DNA from 2 places in the Streptomyces sp. LS-MS-L19 genome. Region 1 is predicted to be linked to the other one. Evidence: riboswitches for the same ligand, from Rfam matches in the RefSeq annotation. Region 1 holds a riboswitch; the other holds the start of a gene.
What was found. Region 1 has a riboswitch for ZMP and ZTP ahead of AC2XR2_RS40935 (bifunctional 5,10-methylenetetrahydrofolate dehydrogenase/5,10-methenyltetrahydrofolate cyclohydrolase). Riboswitches for the same ligand answer to the same signal wherever they lie in the genome.
Positions count from the first base shown of each region.

Region 1 (7,632 bases):
CTCCGTGCGGGGCGGCCGAGTTGCTCCTCGCCGGGGATCCCGCCCGTGGGTGGCTCGTGCCGCGCCGGGAACCCACAGGCACCTCCGCAGACCGCCGACGTAGCCTTGAGGCCTTCACCGCCGAGCCCGAGGGAGCGCCGTGAGCACCACCGAGACCGCCGCCGGCCCGCCCACCTGGCGACTGCTCCTCGGCTACGTACGACCGCACCGCTGGACCCTGCTGGCGGGTGCCGTGCTCTCGCTCCTGACCGGGGTCACCGGTCTCCTGCTGCCCCTGGTGGCAAGGGAGTTGATCGAGGACCTCTCCCACGACCGCACGATCACCGGCGCGTTGCTCGCCATGTCGGGGCTGGTGATCGCCAACGCGGCGATCGGCGGGCTGGGTTCGTACGTGCTGCGGCGCACCGCGGAGTCGGTGGTCCTCGGCGCCCGGCGCGCGCTGTCGTCGTATCTGCTGCGACTGCGCGTCAGCGCCGTGGACCGCACCGAACCCGGCGACCTCATGGCCAGGATCACCTCCGACACCACGCTGCTGCGCGAGGTCACCACCGACTCGCTCGTGGGCCTGGGCACCGGCGGGCTCACGCTGCTGGCGACCGTGGTGATGATGGCCCTGGTCGACCCGGTGCTGCTGGGGGTCACACTGGCGGTGATCCTGGCCGCGGGCACGGTCCTCGGTGTGATCGTGCCGCGCATCAACCGGGCCAGCCGGCAGGCCCAGGACGCGGTCGGCGTGATGGGCGCCTCGCTGGAGCGGATCCTCGGCGCGCTGCGCACGGTGAAGGCGTCCGGCGCCGAGCACCGCGAGGAGCGGACCCTGCACGCGGCCGCCGAGGAGTCCTGGCGGCAGAGCGTGCGGGCCGCCAAGTGGGCCGCGGCCGCGGGCAACACGGCGGGACTCGCGATGCAGATCGCCTTCATCACGGTGCTCGCGGTGGGCGGGGCACGGGTCGCCACCGGGGCGATCGGCGTCGGCACCCTGGTGGCCTTCCTGCTGTACGTCTTCTATCTGATGTCGCCGATCCAGCAGGTCGTCGGGGCCATCACGCAGTACCAGACGGGGTCGGCGGCCCTCGCCCGGATCCAGGAGGCGCTCCGGCTGCCCGCCGAACCGGCCGCGCCCGAGGCGCCGTTGCCCGCCGAGGGGGCGGAACCCGCCGCCGTCGCCTTCTCCGACGTCCGGTTCCGGTACGCCGACGATCTGCCCCATGTCCACCACGGGGTCTCCTTCGATGTGCCCGCCGGAGGGATGACGGCGTTCGTCGGGCCGTCCGGAGCCGGGAAGACGACGGTGTTCTCGCTGATCGAGCGGTTCTACGATCCCGAGTCCGGGGTGGTGACCCTGGACGGGCGGGATGTCGCGGAGTGGGAGCTGCCGCGGCTGCGGTCCGCGATCGGGTACGTGGAGCAGGACGCGCCCGTGCTGTCGGGGTCGCTGCGGGAGAACCTGCTGCTGGGCCATCCCGACGCGGACGAGGACGCGATCGCTCGCGTCCTGAAGACGACCCGGCTGGACGGGCTGGTGGCCCGGCTGCCCGCCGGGCTGGAGACGCTGGTCGGGCACCGGGGGACCAAGCTGTCGGGCGGGGAGCGGCAACGGGTGGCGATCGCGCGGGCGTTGTTGCGCCGGCCGCGGCTGCTGTTGCTGGACGAGGCCACGTCCCAGCTGGACGCGGTGAACGAGGCGGCCCTGCGGGACACGGTGGCCGATGTCGCGCGCACGACGACCGTCCTGGTGGTCGCGCACCGGCTGTCCACGGTCACCATGGCCGACCGGATCGTCGTGATGGACGCCGGACGGGTGCGCGCCGTGGGGACGCATCAGGAACTGGTCGCCGGGGATCCGTTGTACGCGGAGCTGGCCGCGACGCAGTTCCTTGCCACGGCCGGCTGAATCCCGGGTCCGCGGTGAGACGTTCGACCGACGCGTCGAGGGCCGCCCGGTGATCCGGGCGGCCCTCGACGCGTGCGTGCGGGAACGATCACTCGATCGCGGGGACCAGCCCGGTGACGGGGGCGGCGAGGTCGGTGACCTGGTGCAGTTCGTTGAGCCGGTAAAGGTCGTTGGCCTTGTTGAGCTGCTCGGAGACCTTCGGCATCTCGGCCCTGTGCTCCGCGGGGATGTCGCTCACCGCGAGCGAGTCGAGCATGGCGATCGGGCTGAGCGGACTCGCGTCCGGGGCGGCCGCGTCGGCCGCGTTCGCGAGGGGGGCGGCGAGACCGGTGACGCCGACGGCGAGACCGACGGCGGCGACGATACGTCGAGTTGAGATCATGTTGTCAGCAACGCCGACCGGCCGTCCGCGGACACGGCCACCCGGCGCCCCTCACCCGTCAGGCGGAGCGCCCGGACTGCGCTTGCCGTGACCGCCGGGGCGGAGGAGGCTCATAGGAGGAGGCCCCTGCGCGGCCCGTTCCTCGTCGGGCCGCGGCCCTCTCGAAGGAGGTCACCATGGGCACTGCCGCAAACACCGGCTTCACCAGCGAAACCCTGCGCCGTGGCGTCGAGGGGAACTCCGCGGCGAATCTTCTGTCGCTCTACGCGGACGACGCCGAGATACGCATCGTCGACCGCAACACGCAACCCAGCCACCCCAAGGTGGTGCACGGCAAGGACGAGATCGGCGCGATGCTCGACGACGTCTACAGCCGCGACATGACGCACAAACTGGAAGGGTGCGTCATGGAGGGCGATCACGTCGCCTTCAGCGAGTCCTGTCTGTACTCCGACGGCGTCCGCGTCCTGTCGGAGTCGATGCTGACCCTCAAGGACGGCAAGATCACCGAACAGACCATGATCCAGGCCTGGGACGAGTGACGGACGGGGTGCCGAGGGTCCGGATCACGATCCGTCGGACCCGGACCCTCTCGGCACGGGTACGGTCGCTCCGGCCTGTCCCGCTCCTCCGGCCTCTCCGGCCTGTTCGGCCTGTCCCGCCGCGCTGTCCTCGGCGGCCAGGACCATCTTCCGCAGCAGGTCCGCGAGGGTGACCCGCTCCGCCGGGGTCAGCGCCGCGAGCAGGGCGAGTTCGTCCGCTTCCTCCGCGGCGACCTGCTGCTCGAACGCGGCATGCCCGGCGTCGGTGAGCCGGACCCGCACCCTGCGCCGGTCGGCGTCCTCGTGTGTCCGGACGATCAGCCCGGCCTCCTCCAGCGGCGCCAGCCGGGCCGAGAGCGCGCCCCGGGTCAGGCCGAGGTGGTCGGCGAGCAGTGAGGGGTTTCCGGTGTACGGCGGTCCGAGCCGGCGCAGGGTCAGCAGCACCTTGTACTGCCAGTTCCGCAGACCGTCGGAGTCGAGGGTGGCACGGCGGGCCTGGGAGGCGTGCCGGGCCAGGATGGCCAGCCGCGCGAAGATCGCCTCCTTGACCGGGTCCATCCAGTCGAGCTCCCTGGCCCACACCTCGACGTGCCGGTCGACCGAGTCCCGCATTACCCGCCCCCTGCAATGGTTTTCTTGTGGATGGTTTTTCGTCTGACTACTTTCCCCTGCCATGACTGCAAGGACTGCCAGGACTGCCAGGACGAACACCACGAGCACTGCCGTCGAACTCGACGAACTCCTCGCTGCCGCCCGCGAGTTGTCCCTCGCGGGCCGATGGGAGCGGGCGCTGCGCCTCCTGGACTCGGCGAGCTGCGCGACACCTGGGGACCGGGCCCGGCTGGCCTTGGCCGCCGCCGAAGTCGCCCTGCAGAGCGACTGGTTCGGAGGTACGGCCCTCACGGCGGCCCGTGCCGAGCACGCGGAGAAGCAGACGCCGGGCACGGACGGGGGCTCGGGCACAGGCCGGGACCCGGGCTTCGACTGGGACCTCGGTTTCGTACGGCTGCGGCACGACTACCTCCGCCTGCTGCGTGGCGACGGCACCTTCCGGCCCGGCCCCCAGGGCAAGGACCCCGAGGCGCTCACCGGCCTCCGGCGCCGCGCGCTCGCACTGCGCGAGGACGGTCCTGACGAGGTGCGGCGGGGCTGGGCCTCGATGTACCTGGGGCTGATCGCCGACAACCTCTTCGCCGAGCGCACCGCCGCGCCCGCCCACTACGAGGCCGCCCTAAGCGCGGGCGAGACGGGCGGGGACGACCTGCTGGCCCGGGAGGCGTTGCGGCACCTCGGCGACCACGACCACGACGACGGCGATCATGGCCGCGCCCTGGAGCGCTGGGAGCGGGCCACCGCGCTCGGCGCGCGGGCCGGGATGGTCCCCGGGGTGCTCACCCAGCAGCTGCTCCTCGCGGTACTGGCCCGGGACGCGGGCGACGAGGCCGGGGCGACGGCGCTGGCCCGGGAGATCGCCCGCTGGGCCGGGGCGCTCGGCATGGGCTCCGTGCACGCCCAGGCGACCGGCTTCCTCGCCGGGACCGATCCGACGGCCGCGCCCCAGGAGAGCGGGTCCTGACCTCGGCGGACGGTCGGTTAATCTGTTGACCGGACCGTGACTGGCGCTGAGGTGGAGCACCACCGTGGAGCGGTCCGCACACCCGATGCCGTGCGCCTGGGCGATTCCTTCGATCGGCTCAGGAGTGGGAACATGTCGCAGGCACGGCTCATGGACGGCACCGGGCTCGCCCGGCGGATCGTCGAGGAAACCGCCAGGAAGGCGGCCGATCTCACGGCACGCACGGGTCAGGCGCCCTGTCTCGCAACGGTCCTGGTCGGCGAGGACCCGGCCTCCGTCACGTATGTCCGGATGAAGCGGAACCGCTGCCGCACGGCCGGCATCGAGTCGCGGCACGTGGAACTGCCCGAGGCCACCACCACCGAGGAACTGGTCCGCACCCTGCGGGAGTTGTCGGCCGACCCGACCGTGCACGGCATCCTGCTCCAGCATCCGATGGGCCCGCACGTCGACGAACGGGCGGCGTTCGAGGCGATCGCTCCGGAGAAGGACGTCGACGGCGTCACCTTCGCCTCCTTCGCGACGATGAGTTTCGGACTGCCGGGCTTCGTGTCGTGCACGCCCGGCGGGATCATGCGGCTCCTCGACGAGTACGACGTCGACCCGGCCGGCAAGCGGGCCGTGGTCGTGGGCCGCAGCGCCATCCTCGGCAAGCCGGCCGGCATGCTGCTGCTCGCCCGGGACGCCACGGTGACCTACTGCCACTCCCGCACGAGCGACCTGTCGGCTGCCGTGCGCGAGGCGGACATCGTGGTCGCCGCGGTGGGCCGCCCCCGGCTGATCCGGGGCCAGGACATCAAGCCGGGCGCGGTGGTGATCGACGCCGGCTACAACGCGGGGAACGTCGGTGACGTGGACTTCGACTCCGCGGTGGAGCGGGCCTCGCTGATCACCCCGGTGCCGGGCGGGGTCGGTCCGATGACCATCGCCACGCTGCTGGAGCAGACGGTGACGGCGGCCGCCCGGCAGAGCCAATCCCGCTCAGCGTTCGCACGAGGGTGAAGTCAACGGCTGCGGCAGGGTGAACTGGCCGGTATGCACGGGTCGTTCGCACCGGGCTCCGGGGCGCGACGCCATACTGTCCGGCGTGCGGGTAGCGATCATGACAGCGGGTTCCCGGGGCGACGTGGCCCCCTTCACCGGCCTGGGGCACGGTCTGGCGCGGGCGGGGCACGAGGTCACCCTGGTCACCCACAGCCGTTTCGCGCCCCTGGCGGCCCGGGCCGGCCTGGGGTTCCACGCCCTGCCGGTCGATCCGCGGGCGGAGCTGGAGTCCTCGCGGGGACGGGCCCTGCATCGCAGTACGACGGGCGTGGGCAAGCTGGTGCGGGTGGTCGCGATGGCCCGGGCCCTGGCCGTGGAGATGGCCGACGAGTTGGTGACCGCGGCGCGGGCAGGGGACGCACTGCTCCTGTCCGGGTCGGTCGCCCCGCTGGGGCACGCCGTCGCCCAGGGCCTGGGACTGCCCAGCCTGGGTCTCCATCTCCAACCCCTCGCCGCCACCAGGGAGTTCGCGCCGCCCATGCTGGGCATCGGCTCCTGGGGCGCGCTCGGCAACCGGGTCGCCGGGATCGGCCTGAACCTGGCGGTGGAGCAGGTCTTCGCCGCGGCCCTGCCCCCAGTACGCAGCCACCTGGGCCTGCCACCCATGGGTACAGCCGCGGCGCTGCGGGCCAGGGACCGGCAGGGCTGGCCGGTCCTGCACGGATTCAGCCCGCGCGTGGTCGCCCGGCCCCGGGACTGGCGGCGCGGCCTCGAGGTGGCGGGCTACTGGTGGCCGTACGACGGGGACGAACCGCTTCCCGACGAGGTGCGGAAGTTCGTCGACGCGGGTCCGCCGCCGGTCTTCGTGGGGCTGGGCAGCGCGACCGTGCCCGATCCCGCCCGGGTCAGCGCCGAGATCGTGCGGGCGCTGCGCCTGGCCGGGCTGCGCGGTGTGATCCAGCGCGGGTGGGCGGGCCTGGCGGCGACGGGGGACGACATGCTGACGATCGACGAGGTACCGCACTCGGCGCTCTTCCCGCACATGGCCGCGGTGGTCCACCACGCGGGCGCGGGCACCACGGCGGCGGGCCTGCGCGCCGGTGTCCCGGCGGTCCCGGTGCCGATCCAGTTCGACGAGAGCTTCTGGGCGGCGCGGCTGGTGGCGCTGGGCGTGGCCCCGAGCGCACTCCCTCTGAGACGCCTGACCGCCACCACGCTGGCCACGGCACTGACCCGGGCGACGCGGGACGCCGGATGTCGGGCGAGGGCGCAGGCGCTGGGGAAGCACATCCGCGAGGAGGACGGCGTGGCACCGGTAGTGGAGGCGGTGAACGGACTGAGGAGGTGAGCGGAGGTGCCGCCAGGGGCGCGGGGAACTGCGTGACCGGCCACGACAGCGCCGCACCCACCACCCGCACTGATCTCAGACCGCGCCCCACCCCGGCGGCCGCAGAATCCCCAGCAGCTGGCGCACCAGTTCCTCCACGACCTCGTCCAGGGTCGCGTCCACCCACCCCGCGTTCCAGTCGTGCAGCAGGCCGTTCACGCTGCCGATGAACGCCGTCGCCGCGAGCCGGAAGTCACGCGGTGCGGCCTCACCCCGGGCCACCGCCCGTTCCGCCTCGGCGCACACGAGGTCGACCCAGTGCGCCCGACGGGCCAGCCGCTGCTCCTCCAGCCTCGCGCTGACCCCGATGATCTCCACGAACGTGATCCGCACCCGCCGGGGATCGGAGGTCACGTTGGCCGCGTACGCGCGGAAGATGGCCGCCGCCCGCTCGGCCAGCGGCAGCTGGTCCGCATCGGCCACCGCCTCCAGCACGGCCGCCGTCGCCCAGTCGTTGACTTCGAGATGGAGCGCGGCGAGGACGTCCTCGAGGGTGCGGAACTCCTCGTAGAACTGGCGTGTGGACAGGCCCGCGGCCTCGCTGAGGGCGGCGACGGTCGTGGCGCGGTAGCCCGGCGTGTCCCCGAAGAGCTGGAGTGCCGCGTCCAGGAAACGGCGGCGGCGCTCGGCCTGCCGCTCCGCGGCGGTCTTGCCGCCGTAGCGACCGGTCGGGGCCCTGAGCCTGCCCGTCACCGCACCTCCCGTTCGGGCCGGAACGTCCGGCCTCCCGTATGAGCGCCAATTTTGTCGTGTACGCAGTCTTGTGGAGAAGGGCGCCCCTTCCTTACTTTGCAGTAAGTTCACTCTGAAAGCACGCATCTTCAGATTCGCCGCCCTGGCATGCCCACGTCACGAGCCGCCCAGAGG
Region 1 is NZ_JBYCLL010000001.1:9,167,967-9,175,598, reverse strand. Features, by position in the region: gene AC2XR2_RS40960 (ABC transporter ATP-binding protein) at 140-1,894, shown strand; gene AC2XR2_RS40955 (hypothetical protein) at 1,983-2,276, opposite strand; gene AC2XR2_RS40950 (nuclear transport factor 2 family protein) at 2,453-2,818, shown strand; gene AC2XR2_RS40945 (MarR family winged helix-turn-helix transcriptional regulator) at 2,843-3,430, opposite strand; gene AC2XR2_RS40940 (hypothetical protein) at 3,492-4,394, shown strand; ZMP/ZTP riboswitch at 4,421-4,503, shown strand; gene AC2XR2_RS40935 (bifunctional 5,10-methylenetetrahydrofolate dehydrogenase/5,10-methenyltetrahydrofolate cyclohydrolase) at 4,527-5,396, shown strand; gene AC2XR2_RS40930 (glycosyltransferase) at 5,497-6,726, shown strand; gene AC2XR2_RS40925 (TetR/AcrR family transcriptional regulator) at 6,802-7,458, opposite strand.

Region 2 (7,632 bases), 3.0 Mb from region 1:
CGCGTACGGTCCCCGAGCCACACCACCCCCACCAGCGCCGGCCAGACCGTCTCCCCGATCACCATCCCGGCGGTCGCCGTGGTCACCGAACCCCGTTGCAGCGCCGACGTCAGCGACAGGAAGGCCGCACCCCCGCCCACAAGGAGCGCGTAGACCGCCGGGTCGGCCACCAGATCCGACGGTGCCAACGAGTCGATGAGCCGGACCGACACCTCGACGACCCCGAACCCGAACCCCGCCCCCAGTCCGAGCACCAACGCCCGCCCCCGCTCCGGCAACCGCCCGCCCAGCAGCGCCGCCCCCAGCACCGCCAGCGCCGTCCCGAGCATCGCGTACCCCAGCCACGCCGGCCCGCCACGGTCCCCCTCCGTCCCCGACGCGACCCCCAGCAGCGCCATCCCCGCGCACACCACCCCGACCGCACCCCACTCGGCCCCGCTCAGCCGGACCCTCAGCAGCCGCGCCGAGACCACCGCGGTCACCGCGAGACTCGACGCCAACGCCGCGCCCACCGCGTAGATCGGGACCGACCGCAACGCGGCGATCTGCAACAGGAATCCCAGCCCGTCCAACGCCAGCCCCGCCAGATACCGCCACTGGCGCACCGCCCGCAGGAACAGCGTCACCGCGAACGCCGACCCCTCGCCGTCACCGCCGCCCGTATCCGCCGTCCGCGTCGCCATCGCCTGCAACACGGTGGCCGTGCCGAAGCAGACCGAGGCCCCGAGGGCGCACACCATTCCAAAGAGCACAAAGTGACCTTAGGGGAGGCGGTGAAGGGTGGGTTGAATTCGGACGGGCTCTTACTCATCTCTAAGCTGTCCGCCGGACACGCACACCAGGCCCACGGCCTGACCAAGGGGGAGACACCAACATGGCGGACGCACGCCGACAACTCCGCTCGGGCACCATCGCACTCGGCAGTGTGGGACTGCTCGCCGCGGCCCTCACCGCCTGCTCCTCCGACCCCGACAAGCGCTGCGTCGACCGGGACAGCTACACCCTCGGCAAGGGCTACCAGGTCGTCGCCGACAAGAACTGCAAGTCCACCACCTCCGTCAACGGCTCCTACTACTACGGCGGCAAGAAGAAGGGCAGCTGGGTCTCGGGCGGCTCCTTCACCAAGAAGTCCGGCAAGAGCTCCGGCGGTTCGTCGAGCAGCGGCGGCAGCGGAGTCGACCGCGGCGGCTTCGGCAGCGGAGGCGACGGCGACGGTGGCGGCAAGGGCAGCTCCGGCGGCTGACGGACCGATCACGATGCGCCGACACACCATCACCCCGCGCCCGGGCTGGCAGCAGACCGTCGAATCCCAGGGCCTGATCTACCCCCTCACCCGCCACCCCGACGACTCCCTGCGCCCCTACTGGGACGAGAGCGCCTACTACTCCTTCACGCTCCCCGAGGTGGAGGCCCTGGAGGAGGTCGTCGAGGACCTCCACCGCATGTGCCTCGCGGCCGCCGACCACATCGTCACCGCGAACGGATTCGCCGACCTCGGCATCACCGACCCGCGCGTGGCCGAGGCGGTCGCCGAGGCCTGGCACCGGCGCGCCGAACTCCCCTCCGTCTACGGCCGCTTCGACCTCCGCCATGACGGCGACGGCCCGGCGAAACTCCTGGAGTACAACGCCGACACCCCCACGTCCCTCGTCGAGGCCGCCTCACCCCAGTGGTTCTGGATGGAGGAACGCTTCCCGGGCGCCGACCAGTGGAACTCCCTCCACGAGCGTCTCGTCGCCGCCTGGAAGCACCAGGCCGCCCTCCTCCCGCCCGGCAGCCCCCTGCACTTCGCGCACTCCTCCGCCGACGAACTCGGCGAGGACCTCATGACGGTCGCCTACCTCAAGGAGACCGCCGATCAGGCCGGCCTGAGCACCGCCTGGATCTCCATGGAGGAGATCGGCTGGGACCCGCTCTCCGGCCGCTTCGTCGACAACCAGCTCCGGTTCATCCGCAGCTGCTTCAAGCTCTACCCCTGGGAGTGGCTCACCACCGACCGCTTCGCCGGCCACGTCCTCGACAGCCTCGACAACGGCGGCGGCACCGGCAGCACCCTGTGGATCGAGCCCGCCTGGAAGATGCTCCTCAGCAACAAGGCGCTCCTGGCGATCCTCTGGGAGCTGTACCCGGACCACCCCAACCTCCTCCCCGCCTACCTCGACGGCCCCCGGGACCTGGCCACGACCACCGGCTACGTCGCCAAGCCCCTCCTGGGCCGCGAGGGCGCCGGAGTCACGGTCCACGAACCCGGCACCGCCTCTCCCCTCCGCGAAGAGGCGTGCTGCTACCAGGAACTGGCCCCGCTCCCCGACTTCGACGGCAACCGGGTCGTCCTGGGCGCCTGGGTCGTCGAGGACGAGTCGGCCGGCCTCGGCATCCGGGAGTCCTCCGGCTTGATCACCGACGAGTACGCCCGGTTTCTGCCGCACGTGATCCTTTGAGCGGACGGCGATGTTGGTGAGGGCGGGGTGGGTGCGTTAGGGGGCTCTGCTGGGGGAGGGGCTTGGTGGAGGAGGGCCCTGCTGGAGGGACCTCGCCGGCGGAGCCTGGGGAGCGGGCCTGCGGAGGGGCCGCGCTGAAGGAGCCGTGCTGGAGGAGCTCTGCCGGGGGCGCCGCGGTTAGCCGGGGTGGTCGGTCGTGGCGCCGGGGTTGAGTGGGGTGGTTCGTCGCGGCCGGCGGCTGCGTGGGTTGGTCGGTGGGCCGCGAGCATGGGGCGGCGAAAGACCCGAGAGCGTCGGGCGGCGAGGGGCCCGAGCGCATGGGCGGTGCGGGGGCCGCCGATGTGGGCGGCAAGGGAGAGGTGATGTGCGGGAGGGCAGGGCGTCTCCGCGCGCCGTCCCCGAAGTCGGGTCCCCGCAGTCCCTGAAAACGCGTTGTCGCCTCGCGTCCCGTCGCGCTACGGTCGGCGCACTCTGACGCACACGCTCTCCAGAACCACGCCGCAGAACGGGAGCAGGCCCGCGCACAGCGCGCGGAGCCACGGAGGGGCGGCACCGGATCCGGCCGACCGGCGGATCCCGTACGCCCTCCGGAGGACCCTTCCATGAACATCGGCCTCGGCCTGCCCATCGACGACCCCGCCCAGCTGCTCACCTGGGCCCGGCGCGCCGACACCAGCCCCTTCCGCACCCTCGGCCTGCTCGACCGCCTCGTCTACGACAACCCCGAGCCCCTCGTCACCCTCGCCACACTGGCCGGCGCCACGTCCCGCATCCGCGTCCAGACCGAGGTGCTCCTCGCCCCCCACCACAACACCGCCGTGCTCGCCAAGCAGACCGCGACCCTGGACCGCCTCTCGGGCGGCCGCTTCACCCTCGGCATCGGCGTCGGCGGCCGCGAGGACGACTGCCTGGCCGCCGGAATCGACCTCCACCGCCGGGGCCGCCGCCTCGACGAACAGATGACCCGGTTGCGCCGCACCTGGTCCGGCGAACCGTACGGCGAAGGAGCCGGCCCCATCGGCCCCGCCCCCGCGACCCCCGGCGGCCCGGAGGTCCTCTTCGGCGGCTTCGCCCCTGCCGCCCTCGAACGCGTGGGCCGCTTCGGCGACGGCTTCCTCGGCGCCGCCCTGCCCCCCTCCTTCATGGCCAACCTGTTCCGCGACGCCACCACGGCCTGGCAGAAGCACGACCGCCCCGGCCGCCCCCGCCTGGTCGCCCAGGCGAACGTCGCCCTCGGCCCGGACACCACCCTGGACCTGGCCCGCCGCAACCTCCGCGACTACTACGCCTTCAGCGGCCACGTCGAGTACATGGAGGCCGGCCTGCTCACCACCCCGCAACAGATCCGCGAGACCACCGACGCCTACTTCGGCATCGGCGCCGACGAGGTGATGCTCTACTGCTGGGCCTCGGACCCCGACCAGATCGACCGCCTCGCCGACCTGCTGTTCTGACGTCGTCCACCACCACGGCAGCGAGTCCCACACGCCCCACCCGGGCCTCGCTGCCGTCGCTCGCATGGTGGACGCCACCCGGGAGCCGAACGGCCTGCCCGGTAGGCTGGCCGGCAGGCCGTGACTGGCGCGCTGGGATGGGACGGACCATCGGGGAGCGGCCTGTGAATGACCAAGTGCCGTGCGCCTGGGCCGAACCGTGATCCGTGACCGCTTCAAGCCACGCAGCCCGGAGGCCGCCATGTCAGAGCAGCAGCCCCTGTCCCCCGAGTCCACGGCCTTCCGCGCCGCCCTCGACGTGATCCGCGCCGTCGAGCCGCGCGTCGCCGACGCCATCGGCCAGGAGGTCCACGACCAGCGCGAGATGCTCAAGCTGATCGCCTCCGAGAACTACGCCTCCCCGGCCACGCTCCTCGCGATGGGCAACTGGTTCAGCGACAAGTACGCCGAGGGCACCGTCGGCCGCCGTTTCTACGCCGGCTGTCGCAACGTGGACACCGTCGAATCCCTGGCCGCCGAGCACGCCAAGGAGCTCTTCGGCGCCCGCCACGCCTACGTCCAGCCGCACTCCGGCATCGACGCCAACCTCGTCGCCTTCTGGTCCGTCCTCGCCCAGCGCGTCGAGGTCCCCGCCCTGGAGAAGGCCGGCGTCCGCCAGGTCAACGACCTCTCCGACGCCGACTGGGCCGAGCTCCGCCAGGCCTTCGGCAACCAGCGCATGCTCGGCATGTCCCTGGACGCCGGCGGCCACCTCACCCACGGCTTCCGCCCGAACATCTCCGGCAAGATGTTCGACCAGCGCTCCTACGGCACCGACCCCGCCACCGGACTCGTCGACTACGACGCTCTGCGCGCCTCGGCCCGCGAGTTCAAGCCGCTCATCATCGTGGCCGGCTACTCGGCCTATCCGCGGCTGGTCAACTTCCGGATCATGCGGGAGATCGCCGACGAGGTCGGCGCGACCCTCATGGTCGACATGGCCCACTTCGCCGGTCTCGTCGCCGGCAAGGTCCTCACCGGCGACTTCGACCCGGTCCCGCACGCCCAGATCGTCACCACCACCACCCACAAGTCCCTGCGGGGCCCGCGCGGCGGCATGGTGCTGTGCGACGACTCCCTCAAGGACCAGGTCGACCGCGGCTGCCCGATGGTCCTCGGCGGCCCGCTCCCGCACGTCATGGCCGCCAAGGCCGTCGCCCTCGCCGAAGCGCGTCAGCCCTCCTTCCAGGACTACGCCCAGCGCATCGTCGACAACTCCCGCGCCCTGGCCGAGGGCCTGATGCGCCGCGGCGCCACCCTGGTCACCGGCGGCACCGACAACCACCTCAACCTGATCGACGTCTCCTCCTCCTACGGCCTCACCGGCCGCCAGGCCGAGGCCGCCCTGCTGGAGTCGGGCATCGTCACCAACCGCAACGCGATCCCGGCCGACCCGAACGGCGCCTGGTACACCTCCGGCATCCGCATCGGCACCCCCGCCCTGACCACCCGGGGCCTCGGCACCGCCGAGATGGACGAGGTCGCCGGACTCATCGACCGTGTCCTCACCACCACGGAGCCCGGCACCACCAAGTCGGGCGCCCCGTCCAAGGCCGCGCACATCCTCGATGCGAAGGTCGCGGACGAGATCTCCCACCGGGCCACCGACCTCGTGGCCGGCTTCCCGCTGTACCCCGAGGTCGACCTCGGCTGACCCTTCCTCTCTTGAGTTGTCAAAGAACGGTGACTCCTAGAGATCGATGAGTTCCTGTCGTGGCTCCTCCCGCGGCGGTCCGGCTCCCGGCCGGGCCGCCGCGCGGCGTATCAGCCGGGTGCCGCCGGCCCCGGCCGCGAACCCCACGGCAAGCCCCGGCACCGCCCACCAGGCGCCCTGCGGGTCGGCGCCCCCGCCCCCGTGACCGCCCCCGGGACGGCCCCCGCCGGTATCGCCCAACAGCCCCGCCCGGTCCAGCCTTTCGAAGACCGTGCGCTCCGCCCGGTGCCAGCGGATGTCGTCGTCCTCCCGCTCCGGTGCCGGATCCGTGCGCACCCACGGTGTGCCGTCTCCGGTCAGGAACAACTGGTCCTGGCGCTCCACGGCCACATCACCCCCGGGCGCCGAGTGCGTCCGCGGCCAGCCGCCGACACCCGTCAGCCCCCACACCACGGTGATCCGCGCCGGCGGATAGCGGCCCTCCTGCCAGCTGTCCGACACCCGCTCGGTGCCCGCGTACGTCGGCTGCAACAGCTCCCACAGGCGGGCGAAGTACGGCTCGTCGGAACGCACCGCCTCGGTCCGGCCCGTGCCACCGGTGACCACCATCGCCAGGTCGGGCCTGTCGAGACCCGCCTCCCGCGCGGACGCTGTCGCGGCGTCGGCCGCCGGAGCCCCGAGCACGGCCACCGCCACAACCGCCGGTGCGAGCGCCCATAACGCCCCTCGCGGCCCGAGCCGCAGCGCCCCGTGCATGTTCCGCATCGCATCCCCCTCGATCGACACAGCCTCGTCAACTCAAGCTCGCGAACGCCTCCCTTCGTCACACATCACGCAGTTCCTGCCGCGGCCCCGGGTCCCGGCGCAGCCGCTCCCACCGCATCCGCAGCACGAACGGCCGCAGCACCAGGGCCAGTACGGCCCCTGCCACCAGGCCCGGAAGAGCCCACCACCACTGGACCCCCTCCGCCGCCGCCGAAGGCCGAACCACGGACGCCGAGTTCTCCGCCGCCCCCGGGTCCGCCGACCCCACGTCCGCCGCCCCCGCGCCGCTCCGGGCGTCCTGCCCCTGCTCCGGCTCCGGCTCCTGATCCGGCTCCGGGAAGATGGCATGGCCCTCGCCGGAGGTCTCGCCCATCACGCCCAAGTCCTTGAGCAGGGCGCGCAGTTGTACGGGGTCGCTGGTGCGGTGCCACTGGCCGTTCACCGACTCCGGTACATGCTCCGCGGTGTGTATCCACACCTCGTTCGAGTCGGCCGCCGGGAAGACCTGGTCCAGCCGCCACGGGGAGACGTCGTGCGCCATCCAGGTGACGTTGATCTGACGGGCGGCGAGCAGGTTCGCCTCGGGCGGTTTGCTTCGAGTGCCCGCACCCCGAGGGCCCAGGAGCCGCTCCAACTTGCCGTACTCCTCGTCGGAGTAGTAGAGCGACGCCGTCTCCCCGCTCTCCGGCGAGACCACCAACACGCTCGTCGGCCCGCCCGCCGACGCGAGGGGCGCACCCCACAACGTCAGCGCCAGGCCGGCCGCCAACGCCCCCAGCCCCGCCGCCAGTTCACGGCGCAAGCCCCTCCGCCCCATCTCAAGACATCGGCCCCTCCGGCCCGCCTCACGACTCCTCATGCCAACCCCCACCAGACGATCCCCGTGCGCCCCGTCCCCGGGCCGCTTGTCACTTCTGGTACACCGCCCGGCCCGCCGGGGTTCCCACCCCGCGCGCACTATTTCGGGGTTCTCCCGGCACCCTCGTCCGCCGGGTCGCCGAGCGACTGCGCGATCTTCACCGCCCGCTCCTTCGACGCCACGCCCTCGAGTCGCAGCGTCACGCTCGCTCCGCCGCCGTGATGGATCCACAGCAGCGTCGGCCCGGCGGTCCGCTCCGTGCGGGTGAAGCGGTCCCCGTCGTCGTCGACCAGCCAGAAGCCGAGCAGATGGGGGCGCGGGAACCACAGGGCGTGGTCCTGCACCCCGTCGGCTCCCGAAGGGCCGCCCAGCGCGATCCACTCCGGCGGCTCGCGCAAGGTCTTGGCGAAACTGGGGTCG
Region 2 is NZ_JBYCLL010000001.1:6,181,709-6,189,340, forward strand. Features, by position in the region: gene AC2XR2_RS27680 (hypothetical protein) at 1-740, opposite strand, end outside; gene AC2XR2_RS27685 (hypothetical protein) at 875-1,243, shown strand; gene AC2XR2_RS27690 (glutathionylspermidine synthase family protein) at 1,257-2,441, shown strand; gene AC2XR2_RS27695 (LLM class flavin-dependent oxidoreductase) at 3,044-3,895, shown strand; ZMP/ZTP riboswitch at 4,006-4,095, shown strand; gene AC2XR2_RS27700 (glycine hydroxymethyltransferase) at 4,137-5,588, shown strand; gene AC2XR2_RS27705 (hypothetical protein) at 5,625-6,353, opposite strand; gene AC2XR2_RS27710 (hypothetical protein) at 6,412-7,155, opposite strand; gene AC2XR2_RS27715 (hypothetical protein) at 7,311-7,632, opposite strand, start outside.
Region 2: it holds a riboswitch for ZMP and ZTP, as region 1 does, so the genes downstream of both, AC2XR2_RS27700 (glycine hydroxymethyltransferase) here and AC2XR2_RS40935 (bifunctional 5,10-methylenetetrahydrofolate dehydrogenase/5,10-methenyltetrahydrofolate cyclohydrolase) in region 1, are expected to answer to the same signal.